Regions from separate parts of the Paenibacillus sp. UMB4589-SE434 genome, predicted to be linked through region 4. Evidence: riboswitches for the same ligand, from Rfam matches in the RefSeq annotation. Region 4 holds a riboswitch; each other region holds the start of a gene.
The links. A riboswitch is a leader RNA that binds a small molecule or an ion and turns the genes downstream of it on or off. The one in region 4 is predicted to bind cyclic di-AMP.
Positions count from the first base shown of each region.

Region 1: another riboswitch for cyclic di-AMP. It lies ahead of QP775_RS24570 (C40 family peptidase); the one in region 4 lies ahead of QP775_RS24845 (resuscitation-promoting factor).
Region 2: another riboswitch for cyclic di-AMP. It lies ahead of QP775_RS22575 (hypothetical protein); the one in region 4 lies ahead of QP775_RS24845 (resuscitation-promoting factor).
Region 3: another riboswitch for cyclic di-AMP. It lies ahead of QP775_RS15480 (CAP domain-containing protein); the one in region 4 lies ahead of QP775_RS24845 (resuscitation-promoting factor).

Region 1 is NZ_JASOYK010000012.1:33,171-37,402, forward strand. Features, by position in the region: gene QP775_RS24560 (M1 family metallopeptidase) at 1-720, shown strand, start outside; gene QP775_RS24565 (carbamoyl transferase) at 726-1,541, shown strand; cyclic di-AMP (ydaO/yuaA leader) riboswitch at 1,751-1,894, shown strand; gene QP775_RS24570 (C40 family peptidase) at 1,899-2,372, shown strand; gene QP775_RS24575 (hypothetical protein) at 3,081-3,647, opposite strand; gene QP775_RS24580 (ABC transporter ATP-binding protein) at 3,928-4,232, shown strand, end outside.
Region 2 is NZ_JASOYK010000009.1:31,096-35,327, reverse strand. Features, by position in the region: gene kdpA (potassium-transporting ATPase subunit KdpA) at 1-442, opposite strand, end outside; gene kdpF (K(+)-transporting ATPase subunit F) at 486-566, opposite strand; cyclic di-AMP (ydaO/yuaA leader) riboswitch at 901-1,071, opposite strand; gene QP775_RS22575 (hypothetical protein) at 1,147-1,578, opposite strand; cyclic di-AMP (ydaO/yuaA leader) riboswitch at 1,653-1,886, opposite strand; gene QP775_RS22570 (CgeB family protein) at 2,337-3,434, opposite strand; gene QP775_RS22565 (hypothetical protein) at 3,904-4,194, opposite strand; gene QP775_RS22560 (hypothetical protein) at 4,191-4,232, opposite strand, start outside.
Region 3 is NZ_JASOYK010000004.1:40,438-44,669, reverse strand. Features, by position in the region: gene QP775_RS15485 (motility-associated ABC transporter substrate-binding family protein) at 1-729, opposite strand, end outside; gene QP775_RS15480 (CAP domain-containing protein) at 1,024-1,773, opposite strand; cyclic di-AMP (ydaO/yuaA leader) riboswitch at 1,769-1,897, opposite strand; gene QP775_RS15475 (phosphotransferase family protein) at 2,025-3,005, opposite strand; gene yhbH (sporulation protein YhbH) at 3,198-4,232, shown strand, end outside.
Region 4 is NZ_JASOYK010000013.1:11,430-15,661, forward strand. Features, by position in the region: gene QP775_RS24835 (HD domain-containing protein) at 1-145, shown strand, start outside; gene QP775_RS24840 (TatD family hydrolase) at 181-948, shown strand; cyclic di-AMP (ydaO/yuaA leader) riboswitch at 1,141-1,334, shown strand; gene QP775_RS24845 (resuscitation-promoting factor) at 1,627-2,748, shown strand; gene rnmV (ribonuclease M5) at 2,898-3,440, shown strand; gene rsmA (16S rRNA (adenine(1518)-N(6)/adenine(1519)-N(6))-dimethyltransferase RsmA) at 3,599-4,232, shown strand, end outside.

The DNA.
Region 1 (4,232 bases), on a different contig from region 4:
GAGGGCTTCACCTCCTATGCCGAGGATAAGTTAATGGAGTCGGAATTCGGTGTGACACCTAATTTGGCGGTACAAGCAAGTTATATGACCGATCCCGCTCCACTCAAACAGCATGCGTGGCAATACAAAAATCAGAACCATTATGCCGAAAACGTATACTATCGCTCTAAGCTTGTGCTGCTTGCCTTAGAAAAGCAGGTTGGAGAAAAGACGATGCAGCGTATTCTGAAAATCTATACAACAAAATATCGCTTTAAACATCCGACCACAGCAGACTTTCAACGTATCGTAGAATTGGTGACCAACCGTAAATGGACCGACTTCTTTAATCAGTATATATATGGGCAGAAGATGGCTGACTTTTCCGTCGAGAGCATCCATACCCGCACCTTTAATGAAGGAGGAACGCCACGTTATGAAGCAACGGTAAATATTCAAAAGAACGGCGCTGACTACCCGAACGTACCGATCGTATTTCAATTTGCAGACGGAAGTACAACTCGTAAAGTATGGTCTGTGGAAGGCGACCGCATCCAATATAAGCTCAGTCATTCCTCCCCGCTCGCATGGGTAATGATCGATCCTCTCTATACGATCATGGTAGAGAATCGTCACATTAACAACTATATGCGTGCTCAAATTGAAGAACCGGTGCGCACGCGCGTTAATTGGGTAGCCGTCAAATGGCTGGAAGTGATAACAAACGTATTGGGGTGGTGATGGACATGAAGCTGCATATGCGCGCAGGGTGGGACTGGCTGAAAGACCATTTATACATCTGGATCATCCTATTTCTATATCAGTTATTGTGGGGATTTCTATTATTTCGCTTTATGGATTCCGTCATCATGCCAATACTTCGCCGGTATCCGAGCCCAGCTCCTACGGAGATGAGTTCACAACTCTTCTTATTGGAATCCCAGTTCCAATTAACTAAAACGTCTACCTATACACCGTACCTCTGGATCATAGTCGCTTTTATTGCGGTACGGATGCTGCTCACACCGATCATTCATGCTGGCATCTGCTATTCAATGGCTAATCACCGAACGGAATCGGGATTGACCTTTTTCAGGGGAATCGCAGCAGTGTGGAAACCTTTTGCTTTATTGTATCTTCTGGAAACGGCCTTGATGCTTGCTCCCGCCTATTGGGCCGTCCCTTATCTGGCCGAAGTACTTGCTTCTAATCCAAGCTGGCAGATGCTATTAACTGGTGCTCTTCCTGTTAGTCTCGCTTGGCTGGTTGGAGGTTGGCTGCTTCATCATTTGTTTTTATTTCTGCAATTCGGCGCTGGGTCAGACATGTCGCTGTTGCATGCACTAAAAAACGGCATCGTTCACGTTCTGCCTGTCATTGGATTGTCGCTCCTATTTGTGCTTATCTCACTAGTATGCAGTACATTAGTGACAACCGCTGCCATGTTATGGACCGGCATGACCGCACTCATTTTACAGCAGGCATATCCTGCATTACGCGCATTTTTGAAATTATGGAGTCTTTCTAGCCGTTATCACGCATGGAATCATCGGAAACCGTAAATTTCGGCCTTTCTAAATATTTTTTCGCCAAAAAAACGCTTACTTAAGCCTTTTCTCGAGGTTTAAGCGCGTTTTTTTGGCGTTTCCGGACAAAAAGTGTTTGTCAAAGTAAAAAAGGTCTGCTAAAATAAGGCTTAGATTGTTACAACTTTGTCATGAAAGACACTTAGTTCTTGCAATTTTGTAATCAGAAGTAACGGAATCTGATGTGATCCAATAGGCCAAATTCCCGTACACATCCGGGAAGCGGGGGAACCATTAATACTGGGTGAATTGATCTTGCTTATGCAGAGATCATAGGGAACCTTCAACCGAACCCTCCAGCTAACCTCGCAGGCACGGAAGGAGCTTTTCCAATTGAAGAAGAAGTTGGTCACTGCGGTGGTCGGTCTGAGCTTACTGTTCTCGATCGGAACAGGTAGCGCATTCGCCGCAACGAAGATGGACAACACTATCCAAGATTTGATGGGTATCGACTACAAGTATGGTGGAACTACAACGAAGGGGTTTGACTGCTCTGGATTTGTAAAGTATGTTTTTGACAAATTCGATGTTGAATTGCCTCGTTCGTCTTCTTCCCAGTATGAAGTTGGCGACAAAGTAAAAAAAGACGAACTACGCCCTGGAGACTTGGTATTCTTCAATACTAGTGGCAGCGGAATCTCCCACGTCGGCATTTATGTAGGCAACGGTCAATTCGCCCACGCTTCGACAAGCAAAGGAACACGTGTCGACGATCTGAGCATGGATTATTATGAGAAGCGTTATGTTGGTGCTAAGCGCATTCTCAGCTCGAAGCAATATGATAGCTTTGCTTCTTACGAGAAATAATAGAATATTATACCGAAAGCCCGATGGATTGCCTCATGCAGCCTGTCGGGCTTTTATATTGCACTGTTCTATACACTGTATGCACGCCAAACTGAAACGTGCCAACTAAGAAGCCATGGTCCTGCACAAATTAATACAGGAAAAAGACGACAATTATAAACATAAATCTGTATAAAATGGGTTTACACTTGCCATGTTTCCCTGTTCTTCTGACTGCTATATGGGCATCTAGCTGAAGAGAAGCATGCTAACCATCATTCTCCCTGTCCATTCCCAGGTCCAGCACCCTTATATGATAATTAACACGTGAACCTGAAGATGAATCACGCTTCTTCTCTTGTTGTCCTAATCAGGAACTAGCTCCATCACCGTGATATCGATATACCTGCAATAATTAATTCTCTAACTTCCTAGTCACCACGCCACGCACATTACATATAACGATGGTGCCAACTAGTTTCTACTAGCCTTGAAAAGGGTGATATATCATTTCACTGTAGAGTCACCTTTCGTAAACCCTACTTACTACTTATCCTCAGATTTTGACAATGTAGGATATAACATTACATCCCCGCACTGCGTTTAACCCAAAGAGGCATGCTGGGCGTTCTTCCAACATGCCTCTACATCTTATTCACGACTACCAGCCTAAGTCCTCAAAATCCACGACAACTTAATGTCTCATGTACCACGTAGCTTGTGACTCCATTACTGCTGCTGTTCCCTTAACTTGCTCCCTGTATGTTCAGTATTCAAATGCTCCGAATTCACAACCTTTTTCTTCACTTGTTCCCTCATGTGTTGTTGAGGCCGTGCATGCTTATCGACATGTTTCTCGTGGAACATTTTGCCGTTACGTCCAACTATTTGTCGCAATTCATGACGTATTTGCTCAAATGTCTTGTTTTCGACAACAATACCATATTTCTGTGCAATCGATATAAGCTTCTTCTGCCGAAGCTCTTTTATCTGACTTTGGAGCTGTTCCTGCTCCTTGTTCAGCTGTTTCTTCTCTGTGTGATCTTTCTTATTTAATTGTGCCGACAAATTGCTTGCTTTCGAAGTCGCGGAGCTTGGCAGCAACGCTAGTACTCCGCCCTGTGATTCACTCTTGCGGGAAGAATCCGTGTCATCTCCTGATGCAAATACAACCCGCGCTTCAGGCGACTTCGCAAATGCAGCAGCGGCATGTTCGCTTTGCGCCGCTGCCGGAGAAGCAAGCAGCAGCATCATAGCTGTAGACCAGGCGACCGCCGATGATGTCGTCCATTTCATATTCTCACCTCCTTTCAAACTGCAATTTCTTCAGTATGAAGCCAGCACATGAAGACAAGCTGAATGAATACTTAATAATAATTTAAGTTCATTTGCTCATTCCGAATCAAATAAGCCTGTGTACGTTATTACGGTTTGGAACCGGGACAGTTTCCGATTCTGACATTTGTCATTAGCAGTTCATGACATCGTACACTAACGGACGATTACTCGTGAGACTACAATACAAATATAGCCACACGATAAACGGCACACATAATAAATCAAAGGGTGATGACAAATGACATACGCAATTGAGTGTACCAAACTTAGCAAGCAATATGGCAGCTTTCACGCTGTAAATGATATAAATTTATGTTTCAATCAAGGACAAATCAGTGCATTGCTTGGTCCAAATGGCGCCGGTAAGACTACTACCATATCTATGATTCTTGGTTTGCAGAAGCCAACCTCAGGCAGCATCAGCGTGTTGGGCATGCCCGCCGGGACTAAAGAAATTCGCCAGCGCATAGGAGCATTGATGCAGGATGTGAAAGCTGCTGATGGGCTGACTGTCAAAGAAGTGCTGGAATTGTTCCGCAGCTA
Region 2 (4,232 bases), on a different contig from region 4:
TTGCCGGCGAGGTAAACATCAAGAAAATAATGCCGATCATTTGTGAGAGATAGGATAACCCTGTTTCTCCGCTGTAGTGCTGTAAATTCGTATTTGCCATAAAGCTGATCGCTGTATTAAACGCAACCGAAGGTTCCATGCCTGCAATGCCGCTCGGATTTAGCGGCAGCACTCCTTGCAGCCGGAATATTGCATAAGTGATCACAATCATGACCACGTTGCTTAGCACCAACGAACCTGCATAGGCTTTCCAGCTCTGGTTGGTCTCTCGGATGCCAAACAATTTGAATAAACCTTTGTCAATTGGACCAAGCACTCGATCCATCGGCAGCGGCTTTCCACCGCTATCAAATACACGAGATAAATAGATGCCGACCGGACGTGCCAACACCAATACAATAAGTAATGTAATGCCAATAGACAACCAACCTAAACCTGTCATTTTTGTGTTCCACCTTTCAACTATTTACAAGGAAGTCGTATCCCTAGAATTTCTCTGGCTTTACAAGTGCGTATCCCAGATAGAGAAACAGTGCCCCTACCAGTACGCCAAGCACGATAATCATCTTTGTTCACCTCTATATGCACGAGTCAGCCCGTGCGATGTTCATGGCATTAGCCATGACTAATGATCAACTTCTGTGGAGCACCAGGACAGCACCCCATACGTTACGACGCCTAACAATACAATTAATACAAGCATAATGACATCGAACATATGCCAACTCCTCCTTTGAGCCTTGGTGCTAAGATGTGCTCACCCTTCAGAGACGGTGCTTTACCTTGCAGCATGTTAAAAGACAACACAAAAAGCCGCACGGAAAGAGGATCCCTTTCCGTGCGGCTTCTAAACACGCAGCTAAATAAAACGCAAGCTGCGAATCGCCACAACGAAATAAGGCTGCCTCTATGGACGCTTACGAGGTTAGCTGACGGATTCGGGCGCATGAGTCGCCCTACTGGCCAAAGGCCAAGATTCACCCCTCGCACAGCAGCTTCTCCACTTTCGAAGCACTGTGCTCTAACATTGGGTCCCCCGTTCCCTTCTCAGGGATTCAGCGATGAGCATTGCCCAAAGCTTATCAATTAGTCGAGCCGTTCGAACTGATCGCACCAGAACCTGCTGTAAATAAGTTACTGGTGCAGCTATACGGTTGAACGCTGCTCGCTGTAAATCAATTCGGTCAGCAGAAAGGATACTTGATCCGACTGCGTGTACACAACCATATCCGCGCCTAGCAGGCGGTAAATGGAACGTGGATAATGCTGCTTAGTTATGACCGTAATCGGGTCGTACGTCCATGCTCGGCATTGCTGCAGCAGACGACAAGTCAGCGCAAAGCTTTGCTCGAATACGTATATACGTCCAACTGGTAATAACGGAATCTCGGCTGGTTTGGTCCGAGATGTGTTTACGTGCCAAATGTGCTTGACACCAAGTTTCTCCATTCTTGCCGAACATCTCACATTGTTACTGATGGCTGCCACTGGCAAGCCTGCGCCGCGCAGTTGGCGGACAAAGTCAGCCCCCATCGTGTTCGGAGCGAATACGGTAACGATTCGGTCCGTGTCTTGCATTTCACCATACCTCCTGAAGTCCGTTACTTTCATCATTCGGGTAGAGGTTGGTCAGTATGCGCAAATCGGTCTAGCGCGCCTCTCCTCGGACGCTTACGAGGTTAGCTGTCGGGTTCGGAATCGAAGAGTCGCCCTACCGGTTGCAAAGTGACATCCCCTAACATTTAGCATGGATATAACCTTTACCGGATTCACCCCCTGAACGCAAATCAATCTAATTCAGCCGCAATCGGTTGTTATGACGGATTTGCCTTCTCATTGTGGTTCCCCCGCTCCCGCCTTCCGGCGGAACTCAGCGATGAAGACGCAACGGATATTGTTGTCGTCGATGAACTGAATCTTACGCCTTTTCATGTATGTATGTAAATCAATTCGAACGTTCATATTGTTCCAAGCATGACCAAATGCTGGATATAATCATAATCAATCATCGAAAATCCTATCATTTACTCGTCATATCTTTAATTATCTTCATTCGATTGGATAACAGTAGCATTTTAAAGTAATTTCGATAACAATATGGATTTAATCGCTTTCTTGGCAAAATTTCTGTCATGATTAATCTATTACTCGTGTCCTGTTCAAGCTTCCATTTACAGCTCATAGCTCGCTTTGATGCGTTTGCATAAGGCATGCATAGGCGGGATTTAGACTACACTGCCTTTTCGTATGGCTATATCAGCGCATACACTAAAGCCGCCTGAATCGAGTACGTTCAAGCGGCTGTCTCATGTCATTTTTTGGGATCCGCGGGAACATCAGTAGCCAAAAAGAGTACCCAAAAGCTGATTCATCCGATTGGCATACGTATGCTCACGCAGCGTTCTTTCAAGCCCGCGCAGCGCAATCTCACGCCGTTCTCCTTCATGGTGCAAATAATGCTCCATCTTTGCAAGCAGCTCATCAGGCGATTGGTAGGTCACAATCTCGATACCAGGGGTATAAAAGCTAGCTAGATCACTGCGAATGTCTGTCAATTGCAGTGTGCCGCAGCAAGCAATTTCAAACGTCCTTGGGTTCGGAGAGGAGGCAATAATCTGACTGGAATTGCTGTTCACCGTCTCGTCATCGTGAGATCTGTGCATATTGATGACAATTTTGGTCATGTTGTACATATCAGCTGTTTCTTGCGGAGTCATCCAACGACCAAGATCAATCTTGCCCGTATAGGAGCTAAACTGTGGCAGTCGATCCCACCACAAGCCTGAAAAGTATGCGTTATACTGCATCATTCGATCTATAATCGATTCGAAAAAACGTACTCTGTTCCAGTAGGCTGAACCTATAAAACAAACATCGCGGCGCCCCGGTGTAGGTGTTGTCTTCGGCAAAAAATGGCCTGGATACACCGCAAACGGCAAGTAATGAACACTGGGACAGCCAATAGATTGATAATAGCTGACACTGTTGATTTCTAACGTAAACACATCGCTGTAATGCGGCACGATAGCAGACATCATATCCGTATAATACGGATCGTCCGTCAGCCATACGGCTGTGCGAATGCCTGCTGCCCGCAGTTCATCAAGCTGGCCGATTGGAAGCTCCATGCCATCCAAGGCGATGATAATATCCGGCCTTAAGGAGGCCGCCGAAGCTGCAACGGCATCTCTCGGCCCGATGACCGTCACCTTCCCCACCATCTCCTGAAGCGTGCTGACTAACGCATCATCAATTGGAGAGTATGGGAAGCCCTTGCCTGAGGTAACGTACATGACATGTATAGGTCGATGAGGAATTTGCGGGCGTATGGTCTTCACCAGCATATCCGCACGGCCACGAAGGTATCCATCCTGGTATCCTTCATGCAGACCGCGTAATCGTCCACGCCTGCGAGCAACGGTTATCGATGTCACGCGTCTGTGTCGATATGATTTCCTCCGTGAGCGTGAACCGGGCATCTCCTCACTCCTTTGTTGTTACTGTCGACCGTGAGCCAACCAAACTTTGGCTGTATCGAGGCCAACACCATACTTATTCAACCACCAATCTTTCATAAATCATAACGATCATCATCTATCTACTCATTTGTCATCCAATCAAACCAAGTTAGTCTGTTCCTTGCCTTCATAACGACAGGTGATTGTTCCTGAAACCTCAGTGCTTGACATTAGCGACACCCGCCTGTACCAATCATGAGCAGCAACTAGCAACGAATCACAACTGGTGCCGAATAATGTGTGCAGTCAAATCACTATATGCCGCTAGACCGACTGTCTTATGGACTTTTGTCGATATCGATAGAAATAAGGCTGTTGCCTTATGCACAGCCTTCCATAAAAACAGCCTGATATCGCACGAGGCACATATCAGGCTATTTTCCCACTATACTTGCCCGGCATAAGCTAACTGGTGTCCATCCTCATATCCTTTTGCAAAGCCGCTGTTAAAGCCCTCGTTGTATGCTGCATCATAACCTTGTTTAAAGATGATCCCAGATGATCCCATTCTTCTTCTGCCTCGCTTACTCTTTGCCTTAATACCACCCCTACGCTTGATTAGTCGGCTTTTCCCTGCTCGTCTGACGCGCAAGCGGCTTGACGCTGCTCTGCCAGACTTACTTCTCGTTCTCTTCGAAACGGACTTACGCTTTCGGCTGCGGCTGTCTTTCTTCAATGTGCTTCTCCTCCTGCGCTCCCTTGGGGGCCATATAT
Region 3 (4,232 bases), on a different contig from region 4:
ATTGGTGATGGCAATCGTAGATCCCGCATGCATCGCCACACTGGCTACTTGATTTGTGATGCCAAACGATTGGCTTAAAGGTACGATCTGAGTAGCATTAACATCACCAAGCGCATTGTAACGAAGGCGAACACCAAAGTTGTCGGAAAGCCAGTCAGAGCTGGCAACGCCCTGCATAGCAGCAGAGCCTGCTTCTTCTGCACTCATTCCTTGGGCTGGATTGCTCCAAGCACCACGGCGATAGCCGTTAAACACTTCGGAAGCATCCCATCTGTTTTTGTTACGATCTGCATTATAGTGATCCGATACAAAGAAGATGCTGCCTCCACCTTGCACATATTGCAGCAGCGCGGCTTGCTCTGTTGTTTTAAATGGAATGTTTGCTTCAGGAATTACAAATACATCATAATCTTTGAGATCATTGTATGTAATCGCGGTTGACTTGCGCAGTTCCTTTACATCATAACCTTTATTCGCAATGCCGTTTGCAAAATCGGAAAACCCACCATCAATAACCCAGTCTGCAGCTCCAGCAGTTTGCGCATGTGTATTGTCAAACAACACTTTTTTGCCATTAGGCGTGCCTTTTGCATTAATGTAAGGTGCTGGATCGGATGGCCCCTCTGCATACACGGGCGGATTTGTTCCAAAGGAGAATACAGGTAATGTAATCGCGACTGCCAATACTAACTTGAACCAATGACGTTTCCATTTTGTCCGTACATTCATTATTCATCGCCTCCTCATCAATTATCAATCATTCCATATGCAGAACAGTTCATTCATGATAGAAGATATCCTGGGCCAGCTCCTGCATGCAGCAGCCTCTCGTGTGTTCTCTGACTATTTTATTATGAAAAACATTTGTTAATAGAACCGCATTATTATGAAAAGGTTATGTGAAGACCTCATGGAAATTGTGTAAATCGAAGAAAAAGGCTGCCCTATCCGCGACAAAATCGCAGTAGATGCAGCCTTTCTTATATCATACAGGAGGAGTGTAAAAGGTATTTAAAAGTAAGCTTAGCCCGTAAATTGCTGTACCCATTCACCATTATAATAGGCCACACCAATTGTAGTGAAACTTGAGTTCATAATGTTTTTGCGATGTCCGTCGCTGTTCATCCAAGCGTTCATGACCTCTTCTGGCGTACGTTGGCCTTTAGCGATATTCTCGCCGGCAGTACTATACTGGATTCCATTAGCTTTCATCATGTCAAATGGCGAACCATAAGTTGGCGATTGATGATCAAAGTAATTGTTATCATACATATCCTTTGCTTTCTTCATCGCAACTTCAGACAACTTATTGTCCAGCTTAAGTGGAGCTAGTCCTGCTGCAGCACGTTCCTTGTTCACGAGCTCAGCTACCTGCTTTGCAAACTCGGATACATTTGCAGCTTGCTCCTGCTTGTTCTGTTCTGTGCTGCCGTTAGGCGACTGCTGCTGGCCCTTATTTTCAGTTCCCCCTTGCTTAGGTTGTTCAACCTTCACTTGGCCGGAATTGTTATTGTTCCCTTGCTGTTGACCGTCTTGCTTGAACTGTGGGAACCACTTGGACAGTAGTGCAGACCAATCTTGTCCGTTGATGTTCCACTTCATCGTGTTCTGCGTACCCTGCTGCGAATTGCTATTAACCTTAATATTGTTATTAACGTTGCAATCTGCATTACTAGCTGGTGCAGCCATTACCGAGCCTGCGGATAATACTGGAGCAAGTGCAAGTGCACCCACGATTACGACTTTCTGCATCTGTTTCTTCAAAGATGTCATCTCCCTTTGCAGCCTACGAGGTTAGCTGACGGGTTCGGGTTAAGAGATTCCCCTATCGCATGTGCGATTTCACCCCAATGTTGGTTCCCCCGTGCTCATTCATGAGCTTCGGCTTTCGTTTTTTAATTCTTACAAATCGTAACATGTTCCACACCTGAATTCATTTAAAACTTAATGTAAACAGATGAATATTATTACAAATTCGTCATAATTAAAAAAACGTACCCGCTCAGTAACGGGTACGTTCTTGTTTACTTTCGAGATGAAGACCATGCTTCAAGACGGCCAAGCACATCCTCTCTTGCGTCTAGATAAGCTGGACTATTGTTGTATTCAACCTTAAATACATAAGCATTCATAACAGCAAGCAGCAGCTTGTAGCTTTCTCTTCGTGTTTGTGCAGCGATAGACATATCCAACGGTTTACCGTATCCCTCCATAAAGTCAGCATTATTGTCCCATAATACAAATTCATATTCAGGATCGGCATACATCGAGCGATCCGCATCAATAATCGCGGCAATCTCCCACACATTATGTTGTTCACTCACCAGAACATTGGGATCCCATAGGTCATTATGAACAAGCACAGGAGTTGTGATCTCATCAAAAATGCGCTCATTTGATCGGAAAAGGTTTAATAATACGTCCATTTCCTGTTGTTCAAACACCCCATGAACAATTGACTTTCCTGCTAACTCATTTACAAACTGCAAGATGACTTGTGACCAGCTCTCACTACCTCTAATACCTTGTCTTGAAGTTGGCCAACCGAATTTTTCCCCTGTGAGTTCATGAATTCGTGATGTGTACTGACCCAAGCTGCGACGTAACGCTGCTTTTACATCCTCAGGAACAGTGGGGTCATTCATGGGCACACTCGGAATATATTCCATGACCATGTACACTCGTGGTATCACTTCACAAGACTCATCACAGATTATTACTTTAGGAACGGGAACTCCCTTCGTCGCCAGAAGGTTATAAATATGTGTCTCTGCGCCCATCATCGTCTTCTCAAAGTCTAGAAGCAGCTCATGGTGAATCGGGGCTACACGCAGCACGACTGCAGTTTCTGGCCGTATCGTATGAATTAAATAAGTCGTATTAAACAATCCTCCACTTAGCAATGAACAAGATAACACCTCCGTGTGGAGGTCGAAAGTTTCCGTCATTATTTTTGTAATCTGCTCTAATGTGAGCTCTTCATATATCCGTGAAGTTGGATTCATCTGTGTGCTCCTTTGAACTATGTAATAATGCTGTACCTAACCTTAATCCTAGCACTTATTAATTGGTGTGACTCCTTTATACATCACACTTTCTCCTGCTGCCCTTCATAACTCCCCTGTTCGTGAATATATTGTGTAACAAGAACTTACAGCAGGGATTCATCCTGTTGCTAATCTGGAAGGGGGAGCATCATGACTGAACCGTTATTTATCGTATCCCGTGAAGACTGGTCGCTCCATCGTAAAGGATATCAAGATCAAGCGCGCCATCAGCAGAAGGTGCGCGAAGCGATAAAGCAGAATTTGCCAGACCTGGTCACCGAGGAAAATATTATTTTGTCGGATGGCAAGCAAATTATTAAAGTTCCAATCCGCAGCCTGGATGAATTTCGTTTTATGTACAATTTTAACAAGAAGAAACATGTAGGCCAAGGAGATGGCGACAGTAAAGTAGGCGACGTGCTTGGAACTGATAAAGAACAAGGGCCCGGCAAAGGGCAGCAAGCGGGTGATCAGCCTGGAGCAGATGTAGTTGAAGCGGAGATCAGCATTGCAGAGCTTGAAGGCATGTTATTTGATGAACTGGAACTTCCCCATTTGCGTCCTAAGGACAAAGAGCAGATTGAAGTGAAAGAGATTCGCTTTAACGATATTCGCAAAAAAGGGATTATGTCCAACATTGACAAGAAGCGTACGATTCTTGAAAATATGCGGCGCAATGCTTTATCCGGTCAGCCTGGTATACATGGTATTAATCCAGATGACCTGCGATTTAAGACGTGGGAAGAAATTATTAAGCCACAATCAAATGCAGTCATCATTGCGATGATGGATACATCAGGAAGTATGGGCTCCTTCGAAAAATACTGTGCGCGCAGCTTCTTCTTTTGGATGACCCGCTTCTTGCGCAAACAGTATGAAAAGGTAGACATCGTGTTTATAGCCCATCATACAGAGGCAAAGGAAGTCACCGAGGAAGAGTTCTTTACTCGCGGAGAAAGTGGTGGCACGATCTGTTCCTCCGCATACATTAAGGCGCTTGATATAATCGATCGCCGCTATCCACCTGCCAGCTACAACATTTATCCTTTTCATTTCTCAGACGGCGACAACTTGACAAGCGACAATGAACGCTGCGTGAAGCTAATCGGTGAACTGTTAAAGCGCACGAATATGTTCGGTTACGGCGAAGTGAACCAATATAACCGCAGCAGTACACTCATGTCT
Region 4 (4,232 bases):
GGATATTGTTCGCTCTATCAGTGGATTGCATCGTGGTAAGCATTATATATATTTTCCGATTGATAAAATCAGACAGGCAGCCCCGCGACTTTCTGAATCAGTTGTCCGACTACTTCAACTACAAGAGGATCGAGCGTCACAGTAGGAACCTACTAGAGGATACAAGGAGAGTAATTCGACATGATATTTGACACACATACCCATTTGGATAATGAAGCCTTTAATGAAGATCGTGAGGAAGTAATTGCTCGCGCTTTAGAACAAGGCGTGACACGAATGGTAAACGTAGGCTTTAACCGGGAAACGATCCCGACGACCATGGAGTTGGCGGAGAAGTACCCCTTTATTTATGCGGCTGTGGGATGGCACCCAGTTGATGCAATTACGATGCAGAAGACGGATATCGATTGGATCGCCAAGTTGACTGAGCATAAAAAAGTAGTAGCTATTGGTGAAATTGGACTCGATTATCATTGGGATACATCACCGAAGGATGTACAGCAACGTGTATTCAGAGAGCAAATCGGACTCGCACGTGAATTGGATATGCCAATTATCATACACAATCGTGATGCACATGAAGATGTAGTTCGTATTTTGAGAGAAGAAAATGCAAAAGAGGTTGGAGGCATTATGCATTCGTTCTCAGGAAGCTGGGAGACCGCTAAAATGTGTCTGGATATGGGCTTTTATATTTCGTTCGGCGGCCCAGTCACGTTTAAGAATGCTAAACAGCCAAAAGAGGTACTTAAACAGGTTCCAATGGACCGTTTATTGGTGGAAACGGATGCTCCTTATTTGACTCCTCATCCTTATCGGGGGAAACGGAATGAAACCGGATACGTTCGGTTAGTGGCAGAGGTAGCAGCTGGATTAAAGGATATGGATTTAGAAGAATTTTGCAGAAAAACAACCGAAAATGCTCTTACATGTTTTGACATACGTTGAAAATCAACGAAAAACTAACGAAAAAAAGTTCTACACCAACATATACATGGATTTGTTTGATAAAACGAGTAAATTTGGCTTTATTTTTGTTGTTTTTAACGAAAAACGTGATTGCGGCAGTCTTTACAACTTTGTCATAAACACGATATGATTTCTCACAGAAGTTCGATTGAACTTGAATATTGTTCCAACCAACCAGTAACGCTGAATTTCCATTGATTTGGAGAGCGGGGGAACCAGAAGCATGCTGCAAGTGCCAGCAGGTGCGGAGTGTATCCTTGGGGTGAATTAAGAGCTGTCGAGCCGTGAGCCGATATGTTCTTATAGGGCGACTCTCATAGCCCGAACCCGACAGCTAACCTCGCAAGCGTACGGAGAGAGGTCCTCGTGTGAGCCCTAGACTGTTGTTTTGTTTGGGTCTTGATGAAGAAGCCACGAAAGAGAGTCCTCTTGAGACAGGCTTCTTTTGTTTTTGCATCTTACGAGACTCGCATCCTTGCATATTTTGTGGAGCGGGTTCATAGGTTGTAAGAACAAGGAGGAAGAGACGACCGTTACTGGAGTTGGTGTGAGAGATAGGCAGGCACAAGCTTATTTTTCGCAAAAATATCCAATAGTCGCGTCAGATGTATCATGCATAACTTCTCGACGGCGGGACTATGTAAGGAGGACCGAGAAATGGGCAACTTCGTGAACAACGATCCCCATGATCCCCGATCATCCAGCAAGTCACTCGCAATGCGATGGAAGCATGAAAATGTGCGTGTTGTTTCTGTAATTGCTGTAGTTGCAATCGCTATAACTTTAGTTAGTGTGCTGGTGGGATTCAGTTATTCCAAAAAGACGGTCGCCATTGTCGTAGATGGACAAGAGCGTCGTTTGGAAACTCGCCAGGAAACGCTTCGTGATGTTTTGGATGAGCACACGATAGCGGTAGGAAGTCATGACGAAGTATCTGTAGCGTTAGATACTGAAGTCAAAGATGGGGCTCAAATCACCATAGAACGTGCTAAGCCAATTCAGATTACGGTGGATGGGCTAACGAAGACGTTGTATACAACTAAGGACAATGTCAAACAAGCACTTACTCAATTAAATATTAACCTGAAAGCGCAAGATAAAATTTTCCCAAGCAAGTTGACCTCGATTGCGTCTAACATGAACATCAAAGTTGTGCGTGTGACCAAAGGGGTTGAGGAGCGTAAGGTGAAGGTGCCTTATCAAGTCGTCAAACAGGCAAACCCGGATATGAAGAAGGGTACCAAAAAGACAGTGCAGCAGGGCCAGTCAGGTCTGGTCGTACAAAAGATCGAAAAGACCTTCGAAGATGGGAAGCTTGTCACTGCCCGTATGGTAGACAAAAAAGTGCAGACCAAACAAGTCAATAAGGTTATCGCTTACGGTACGAAAAAAGAACCTGAATTAGTGGTACTGTCTGCGGATAGCGATGACGTTGGTCAGTCTTCTGGCGGCAACTCAGATTTTGATTACAAGAAAAAAATTACGAATGTGCAATTAACAGCATACACGGAAACTCCAGGTTCTGTGGGGGCCAAAACAGCCTCCGGAACAAAAGTAACCGAAGGTCGTACGATTGCGGTAGATCCGAAGGTCATTCCACTTGGCTGGTGGGTATACATCGAAGGCATTGGCTTCCGCCGTGCTGAAGACACAGGTGGAGCCGTCAAAGGCAACATCATTGATGTATATTACGACTCCTCCAAGCAAGTGCAGCGTTTCGGACGCAAGAAGGGATATACGGTTTATGTTATCGGTCCTGTGAAGCCGGAGGCGAGTTAGGAAGTCTCTAGTGTAGTGTTAGCTGTGTGGATTGCAGCTGTGTATTTATGATATAGTAATTCATATTCAAATATGTCATGCTAAGAAGAGGGGATTCCCTCTTCTTTTGTATTTTAGTTGTACTTTTTTTGGGAAAGGGGCAATTGCCTGTGATACGTGAGGTTATTGTCGTTGAAGGAAGAGACGACACCGTAGCGATAAAACGAGCGGTAGATGCAGATACTATTGAGACTGGCGGATCGGCTCTAAATGAGATGACGTTTAAGAAGATCGCGCTGGCGCATGAGCGCCGGGGCGTTATTATATTTACGGACCCTGACTTCGCTGGTGAACGGATTCGCAAAGCGATTGCAGCTCGTGTCCCTGGATGCAAGCATGCATTCCTAACCAAGCAGGAGGCGCTCGCCAAAGGCGACATTGGGGTGGAGAATGCTTCGCCCGCAGCGATTCGCCATGCACTTGATCATCTGCGAACAGAGATGCCTGCCTATGAAGGCACAGTGCTTACCTGGACTGATCTGGTCCAGGCAGGACTTACTGCTTATGAGGGATCGGCCGATAGACGCATGAGACTAGGTGAAATACTAGGCATAGGGTATTGTAATGCCAAGCAATTATTAAAGCGTTGTACGACCTTTCAGATTAGTCGAGAAGAATTTGAAGATGCTCTGCGACGTCTAGACACCAATTAAATGTAAGTGTCAATAGGACGACAGCATATATTTCGATGCTTATGATCATTAGATTTTATCGTACTAACTGAGGTATCGGGATACGAATTGGAGCATTTAAGGCCCACATTAGGTGAAAATTTGCGAATGTGTGTAAATTTATGGAAGGCGGGTAAAGAATGACGCAAGTAAGACCGGACATTGCCACACCAACACGAACCAAAGATATTATACGAAAGCACGGTTTTTCATTTAAGAAGAGCCTAGGCCAAAATTTTCTTATTGATATGAATGTTATGCGCCGTATCGTCCAAGCAGCAGATCTGGATGAGCATACAGGTGCGCTTGAGATTGGACCTGGGATCGGAGCATTGACAGAGCAGCTGGCGAAGCAGGCAAGCAAGGTCGCAGCAGTAGAAATCGACCAGCGTTTGATTCCTATTTTAGCGGAGGTCATGGAGCCGTATAACAATGTTAGCGTTGTACATGGCGATGTGCTAAAAGTCGATTTGCCGGCACTGTTTCAAGAACAATTTGCGGAGATGGATAAGGTGAGTGTTGTGGCGAATCTGCCATATTACGTGACTACTCCCATTATGATGAAGTTGCTGGAAGAGCGTCTTCCACTCAAAAATATTGTCGTTATGATTCAGAAGGAAGTAGCTGAACGCATGGCGGCCTCACCTGGCGGCAAAGAATTTGGCAGTCTGAGTGTTGCAGTCCAATACTACAGCGAACCCGAGATTGTGTGCACGGTTCCCCATACTGTATTTATTCCACAGCCTAATGTAGAATCTGCGGTTATCCGCTTAA